Regions from separate parts of the Bacillus sp. BACIII genome, predicted to be linked through region 1. Evidence: predicted binding sites of a transcription regulator. Region 1 holds the regulator's gene; the other holds the start of a gene.
The links. Region 1 encodes LexA, which represses DNA repair genes until DNA is damaged. Its sites were predicted from a motif close to CGAACATATGTTCG; they were not measured.

Region 1 (3,956 bases):
TCTGGCAGGGTGATATCGTCTATAGGCAATAACGCCAAAAATATGGCGGTCAGCTAATCCTTTACAGATCGGGGTCGTTAAATAACCAGAATCAAGAGCGACGGCTTCTACATCAAAATCAAATCGTGCGATTTGGTGATCCAATCGGTCAAGATAAGGTACAGAATCATGGACATTTCCGGGCGTGACATAGGCGTCGGTGATAATGTTATGTTTCATATCCGTTGTTCGGTGATCTAAATAAAAGAAACCCTCCGGTTTATTTTCACGATACATATATCCACTTTCCGGATCAGTTGTACTGTGGCGGATCTCTTTTTCAGCTTTCACCTCCTCTTTGACTTTTAACGGCTTTTTTCCGTGTTCCTCCCGATCCTCTTGTATGGCTTCATTTAAATCCTTGATATAGTTTTGGGTATCCTGCGCAATTGTTTTTCTTGTGTATTTATGCTTGTTGGCATTGGCTTTCAGATGAGTTGAATCAGTGAATAGGACACGTCCGCCCACCATGTCATGATTGATGGCCTGAAGAACGATCTCATCAAAGATGTCTTGGAAGATGGTTGTATCTTTAAAGCGTGTGCGTCTGTTCCAGCTGATGGTGGAGTGATGCGGAACTGGATCATTTATGTTCAATCCGAGAAACCATCTGTATGCCATATTGTAGTAAATTTCTTTTTCGAGCTGTCTTTCTGAACGGATACCGTAGAGGTAGCCGATAAACATCATTTTGAATAAAATCAGCGGATCGAGTGAAGGGCGGCCTTTGTTTTCGCTGTAGTAAGGCTTAACCTTTTCAATGATAAAAGAGAAGTCTATGTGTTTATCAATTTTTCGAAGCAGATGATCTTCTTCGACGAGTTGGTCAAGCAAAACAAATTCGGCTGTGTTTTGAGAAGAGTTTCTTGTGTGGAACATGAGAAAGACACCGTCCTTTTTAGTCTTTCTTTTATTTTAATACAGGAGAATGGATATTTTAAGGAAAAATAAAGGCTGTCGAGATTTTCTCGACAGCCTGAGGAGGCGGATGCCTCCTTTTTATGTTTTTTCTTCAGAATCTTTTTCCGGCACCAATTCTTCAGACGCCTCGGTTTGATAGCTCCATAGCGTGCTATCTGTCTCTGTTGTGTCCTGATAATCTTCGGGAAGCACATATTGCTGCAAATATCGGTGAAAAAATGCCTCAAAAACAGAAATGCAAAGTGCAGAGATAACCGATGCCGCGGCAGGAGAGACATTAAACCCGCCAATGTTCATTAGAAATATCCATAATATAATGAATGAAATTCCGAAATCAGCTGCAACGGCTGTAAAATTGCTTGTTCTCGGCAGAATCATGCAATCACCCAAAAAGTAAGTGATCAAACTTAAGATCAAGGTAATAAACAGAACGTTTAAAAAAGTTACTTGGTACATCAGATCCAGAACAATGTACAGCAAAGCAAGTGTGAGCGCCGTTTTAGAAGCGAAAGCAATTACATGTTTCATTTGAACCACCTTCGTTATTTCGTTTAGTCTTCATTGTAGGCAATCAGCAAATTTTTAAACTGGTATATAGTGGTTATAAAGTGTGCGTTTTAATAAAATGTAAATAGACATCACCATATTCAAAAGTTAAAATATGTAAAAAAAGGGGGATGCAAAATTGAAAAAATGGTGGATATGTATTGCTGTTTTTTTATTATGTTTTTGCGGAGTACACTCAGCTGAAGCGGCTACCACTGAATTCGGATCAAAAACAAGCTTCATTATGGAGGGAGATGTCAAAGAGTTTTTTATTGAAAATCCGGGGGCTGTATCAGCTGATGATTACCTATTAGGATACAAGTTCACCATTGTGAACAATTCTTCATGCAATTTAAACGTGAAACTCCAGCGGATGGCGCTGAACGGAAATTTTTATACATTAAGTTCTAAAAGCTACAGCGGCAGCTGGTTAAACCTAAGTGCCCAGGACAAAAAATCAATTGATCCGCATCACAAATACAGGATTCTGATTGAAAGCTCTTCAAACGTCTGTGCACCTGTTCATATTAAAGGGTTATACGGCGTGGAATATTATCATTTTGATTGAAAATAGATACCCGCAAAGGAAGCGGGTTTTTTTACATCTCGTCAAAACTTATTGTACTATGCACTAAATATTCATGAATAAAATGTAATCCGTCCGCTCCAAGTAAAGATAGTTATATATCAAAATCAGCCCGCACAAATACAAAAGTTGAAAAACGGATAAAAAGTTTCCTTAGAGAAACATTATTTATTGACTTCAAAAGTGAGATGCCTGATAATAAAGATGTAAGTTTTTCCTCCTTAGCAGGTTCGTTTCTTAAGCCAGGGCGAATCTGCTCTTTTTTTGCAAAAGAAAAACCCCTTTCAGAGGGGTTTTACGATAAATAAAGTTTAATAGAATTAATGAACGGCTCTGAATACGCCGATCACTTTCCCTAAAATACTTACGTTTTGCAGGATAATCGGTTCCATCGTCGGATTTTCCGGCTGCAGCCGCACATAATTGTCTTCTTTATAGAAGCGCTTGACCGTGGCTTCATCATCTTCGGTCATAGCCACCACGATTTCCCCGTTATTGGCCGTGTTCTGCTGTTTGACAATGACGTAATCTTTGTCAAAAATGCCGGCGTCAATCATACTCTCTCCCATGATTTCTAACATGAATACGTGTTCTCCCGGAGGAACCATCCGGTCAGGAAGCGGAAAATACTCGTCGATATTTTCAACAGCTGTAATCGGGATACCTGCCGTCACTTTTCCGATGACCGGAACATTGACAACCTGGCTTTTCGGAATTTGGACTTCTTCTTCATCCAATACCTCAATCGCTCTCGGTTTAGTAGGGTCCCGTCTGATCAGGCCTTTTGTCTCCAGCCGCGCCAAATGTCCGTGCACGGTTGAACTGGAAGCCAGTCCTACTGCTTCTCCTATCTCTCTTACAGAAGGCGGATATCCTTTCGTTTTTACCTCTTCTTTAATAAAACGCAGGATATCAAGCTGCCTTTTTGATAGCTTCGTCATATTTCGCACCTCAAAACGTCGATTTTAAGTAGATTATAGCATGATTTTCCTGACAGTACAAACATAGGTTCGAAAAAAACGATTGACAGAAACATTTGTTCGTATATACTGAAAGGTATAAAAAGCGAACAAACATTCTGGAGGTTGTTTAAATGGCGAAGGAATCTATCATATTTGTCGGACTGTTTACTGCGATTTTAAGTGCCGTTATTTTACTTGTTTCATGTGCGGGAAATGATCAGGCGCTCAGCCAATATGTTAAAATAAAGGTTCAGGACGGAGATACTCTGTGGTCACTTGCGGATCAAGTAGCAGAGAAGAAAAATATTAACAAAGAAGATTTCATTGAGTGGGTGACGGAGAATAATCATCTCCAAACTGCTGATATAAAGCCCGGAGACGAACTTATTCTTCCGGTTAAGAAGGAGAATCCGGCCGTATATCAGCTGGCCATTGTCAATTAGAGAGGAAAGAGAGAAATGAAGGCGCTCATTTATGCCCGGGTAAGCACAAACAAAGAACAGCAGCAGACGTCTTTAAAAAGACAGGAAGAGGAGCTCAGTGAGATCGCTGCGGCAAACGGCATGGAAGTCGTAAAAGTCATTTCAGAGAAAGCCAGCGGTTACGAAATGGACCGCGACGGAGTATTTGAAATGCTTGATGAAATTAAAAAGTCACATATTGACGCGATATTGGTGCAGGATGAAACAAGACTGGGAAGAGGAAACGCCAAGATCGCGCTTTTGCATTGTATTTACAGGGAGAACGTAAAAATATATACGACGGCTCATAAAGGCGAGCTGGAGCTTTCCGAAGCTGATACGATGGTACTCGAAATCGTCAGTATTGTGGAGGAATATCAAAGGAAAATTCACAATATGAAAATCCGGCGGGGAATGAAAAGAGCCGTAAAAAATGGCTAT
Region 2 (3,956 bases), 640 kb from region 1:
TGCTGTTCCAAGCTCTCGAGCCACCGCCTGACGGTTTTTTCACTGACTGCGAATATATCGGCCATTTCTCTGGCTTTTATTGGCTTATGTCCGAGGACGAGCCCCCACTTGACGCCGTCTTTTACGTGTTCCTTTGTCGTTGAACTGATGAGCCATAAAAACAGCCATAAAGCGGAACCTATTTTGTCATAATGTTCAGAATTCAATAATCCGGAATAGATAAAAAACGGGTAGCTTTTACGATTCATAACGGACATCTCCGTTTTTCTTCAAACTTATATAGTGTTCATACTGCAATCGGTTATCAAATCGGAACACCGGAAGTCCGCAAGCGGTAAAAGATATCGACCCGCCTGCTTTTCCTAAACTTCTTTGGTCAGCCGGATTGCTGCTGAAACGGATGATAATCGGATGCATCTCTCACCCTCCTGATCAATTTCTTATCACTTTTCGATACATTTTGTATCCCTGTGATGTTGATTATAAACGATACTTTTCGTATCATCAAGACCTTTTTGATACTTTTTTTATCATCTCTTTATTTTGATACATTTTGTATCTATAATGATAAGTAACTTAGGGTGTTGAAAAAAGAGAGGTCGTTCGGATGATAGGCGGAAGATTGAAAAGTCTCAGAGGAAAAAAAACGCAGGAAGAAGTCGCAAATCATATCGGTGTCTCGCGCGCCAGATATTCTCATTATGAAAACGGCCGATCTGAACCCGATTATGAAACGCTGCAAAAGCTTGCGGATTATTTCAAAGTGTCGACGGATTATTTGTTAACCGGAAAAGAACCTTCAGATGAAGACATGTTTGCCGATCCCGACCTGCAGATCGCATATCGGGACATGCAGGACTTTTCACCGGAAAGCAAACAGCAGGCCATTGAATTCATTAATTATTTAAAAGAAAAAGAGAAAAACCGCAAGCCGAAACATAAATAATTCGCTCTTTTCTTTAAAATGCTTAACGTTCAGCCGATATAATATCTGAATGTTTATTTTTGAAAGAAAAGGGAATTGATTCAAAGTCCGATCAGGGCTTTTCTTTCTCGCTTAAAAAAGAACATATGTTCGAAAGGGTGTATTCAATTGGGCGATTTTTTAACACATCTTGAGGAATACGTCAAAAACTTATATTGCCGCATGGGAATGACCGCCCCCCTCCATATTGATATGCAAACGATTGCCAAGGAGCTTGACATTTGGATTCATTTTGAAGATACGCACAGCATGATGCTGAAGCGGGACGGCATGTACAGCATCGTCCTGAACCAAAGAAAGTCACCCGAGGAACAATGGGAGGATTTTGCACACGAACTGTGCCATGTGCTGAAGCATACCGGGAACCACTTTTACATGAACAAGCTGTTCAGGGAACTGCAGGAATTCCAGGCCAACCATTTTATGTACCACTTCTGTGTACCGACCTTTATGCTGTTAAACATGGAGCTTCCCCAGCGGAGGAACCACGCCGTCATTTTAATCGCAGCCGCTTTCCGGGTGACGGCGTCATTTGCGGAAAAAAGGCTTGAGCTGTTTGAACGGCGTAAAGCAGGTATTCAATTTCAGAAGCGGCTCACTTGTCTGCTATCCGACAAGCGGCCGAATGTGTATTACGAAGGCAGGCAGACACACTTGCATGCCGCTGAAGAACAATCGCCGTATTTTATTGAAAATTAGCGATTCTCTGCCGGCTTAAAACGCAGCCGGCAGAATGTCATCATGTTGACATCGGAGGAAAGGTTCTTGCATCATGAAGCTGTTCTCACCGTGCTGCCAGCCAAGCACTTCTTGCTCCCCACAGACCCTGTGAACCCTGTTCATTTATCATAAAAACCGAGTTTGACGGCATCTACATACCGAAAAAACAGATCCGTTGGCGTGTATTCTTCTCCCCGGCAGCCAAAATTGCTGAACAGCGCATTTCTCTGTGCCGTGCTTACTTCCAATTGCAGCCCCATTTTCCTTTTTGTCCGATTCACAATATTCCCGGGGTTTACACCTGCCAGCCGGTCGTTCATGTCCGTCAGCTCGGCGCTAAAACCCACTTCACGCAGCAGATCACAAATCAGTCTGGCTTTTTCCAGATCCGCGCCCCCGACGAGTGTATTTGCCGTTTCCCGATCATGGTACCCATGAAAAGCCAATGCATAATGATGAGCGGTCACTTTTTCTAAAGCCAGCGGTTCATCAAAGCGTGTGCTTGTCAAGTGGAGGGAGCGGTTGCCGCACTGCTTTGTGCCTTCAAATAAGTAAATTGAGCTTTCGTCAGAAAATGCCCGCACCAGTTCACTGACACCGGGCTCAATTCTGCCGCCGTGGGGTGCGAGGACGATACGTTCACTTCCATCATTTTCTTCATAGATAATTCTGTATTCCGATTCAGCAGCACAAAGAGCTGCGAAGCTGTCATATCGATCTTTCATGTTTAACATGCTCTCCTTTTTCAGTCAGCACCAGTTTACTCTACTCATCTAGGAATGAAAACCTTTTTATCGTATGATTTGAAAGAATACGTATCAGGAGGGATATGTCATGGGGTTTATCAATGGATTGCTGGGTAATGCGTCGACAATATCGACGGCTGAAGCAAAAGAAGAACTGGCCCGTATTCTGCTGGAAGGTGAGAATGTCAACGCCGCGTTTAAACTCGTCCGCGATATCATTGTCTTTACGGATAAGCGTCTTATTCTTGTTGATAAACAGGGACTTACGGGTAAGAAAACAGAGATTCAATCCATTCCGTACAAAAGCATTTCCATATTCAGCGTAGAAACCGCCGGCCGCTTTGACTTAGATTCAGAGCTGAAAATTTGGATTTCCAGCGCGGAAATTCCCGCTGTCTCAAAGCAGTTTAAAAAAGATGAAAGCATTTATGATATTCAAAAGGCTCTTGCCGCAGTTTGTATGTAAAAAAAACGGAAGCCCGGGGAGCTTCCGTTTTATTGATTACAGCTTTTCCTCGATTTTTGCCTTCGTTTTCGGGCCGTAAATTCCGTCTGCCGTTAATCCGCTGACGGATTGAAAACGTTTTACGGCATTTGCCGTTTTCGGGCCGTAAACGCCGTCAGCCCCGTGATGTTTTGCGCCTTTATCAGGATAAAAATAAAGGGCGGATAAAGCGCTTTGCACTTGTTTCACGTTTGTCCCTTTCGTCAGCGGGTTTGTCACTTTAATCACTCCGGACGGGAGCGGATAGGAAGACGCAGCCTGACTTTTCGAGGAAGATCCCGTCTGAGACAGCTTGATCACCTGCCCGACTGTAATGAGATTCGGGTCGGTGATATGGTTTAAACTTTGCAGCGATTTTACACTGACACCGTGTGTTGCGGCAATCTCCGACAAGGTGTCGCCTTTTTTCACATGGTATTCAGATACCGAAGAAGAAACGGCGGCCTTTTTCGCCGGCATACTGCCGTTTAATTTCTTTTCAATTTTCGCCTTCACTTCATCCCAGCGGCCTTCAGACAAAATGCGGTGCGGGCAGTACTTTCCGTTCCAGTCCTGGTGCTTTCTGATTCTGTCAATCCCCCATCCCCGCTCCTTCAGAAGCTGAGCGGCAAACTCAATCGCCAGTTCTTCTGCGGCTCTGTACCGTTCGCCGCCTGACTTGCTGTAACAGATTTCGATAGCAATCGACTTCCGGTTTCCGGTGCCGTTTGTGCCGTCTCCCGAATGCCAGGCATTCCGATCCAGCGGAATGCCCTGAATCACTTCTTTGTCATCGACTGCAAAATGATAACTCGTTGATTCGCTGTTCCCCGTCATATAGCTGATTTCATTGGCGGCGGATGCGTCGTTTGCCGTGTTATGGATGGTAATATACTCCGGCGTCATTGGGTTCGGACATTTTAACGCATATTTATCAGCCGATACGAGCCGTTTTTTCACTTCAATCCCCACTCTTCATCTCTCCTTATGCCTTTTTCATAAATAGGTGGCATTCGTAGGA

Region 2: the regulator LexA is predicted to act here: its motif matches at 1,065-1,078, upstream of ACXN9U_RS08385 (ImmA/IrrE family metallo-endopeptidase).

What each region holds. Positions count from the first base shown of each region.
Region 1 is NZ_CM174437.1:1,140,910-1,144,865, reverse strand. Features, by position in the region: gene ACXN9U_RS05650 (IS1182 family transposase) at 1-918, opposite strand, end outside; gene ACXN9U_RS05645 (YndM family protein) at 1,039-1,488, opposite strand; gene ACXN9U_RS05640 (hypothetical protein) at 1,646-2,074, shown strand; gene lexA (transcriptional repressor LexA) at 2,413-3,033, opposite strand; gene yneA (cell division suppressor protein YneA) at 3,186-3,497, shown strand; gene ACXN9U_RS05625 (YneB family resolvase-like protein) at 3,513-3,956, shown strand, end outside.
Region 2 is NZ_CM174437.1:1,779,892-1,783,847, forward strand. Features, by position in the region: gene ACXN9U_RS08370 (hypothetical protein) at 1-248, opposite strand, end outside; gene ACXN9U_RS08375 (hypothetical protein) at 238-417, opposite strand; gene xre (HTH-type transcriptional regulator Xre) at 608-946, shown strand; gene ACXN9U_RS08385 (ImmA/IrrE family metallo-endopeptidase) at 1,094-1,684, shown strand; gene ACXN9U_RS08390 (poly-gamma-glutamate hydrolase family protein) at 1,825-2,430, opposite strand; gene ACXN9U_RS08395 (PH domain-containing protein) at 2,540-2,917, shown strand; gene ACXN9U_RS08400 (N-acetylmuramoyl-L-alanine amidase) at 2,954-3,907, opposite strand.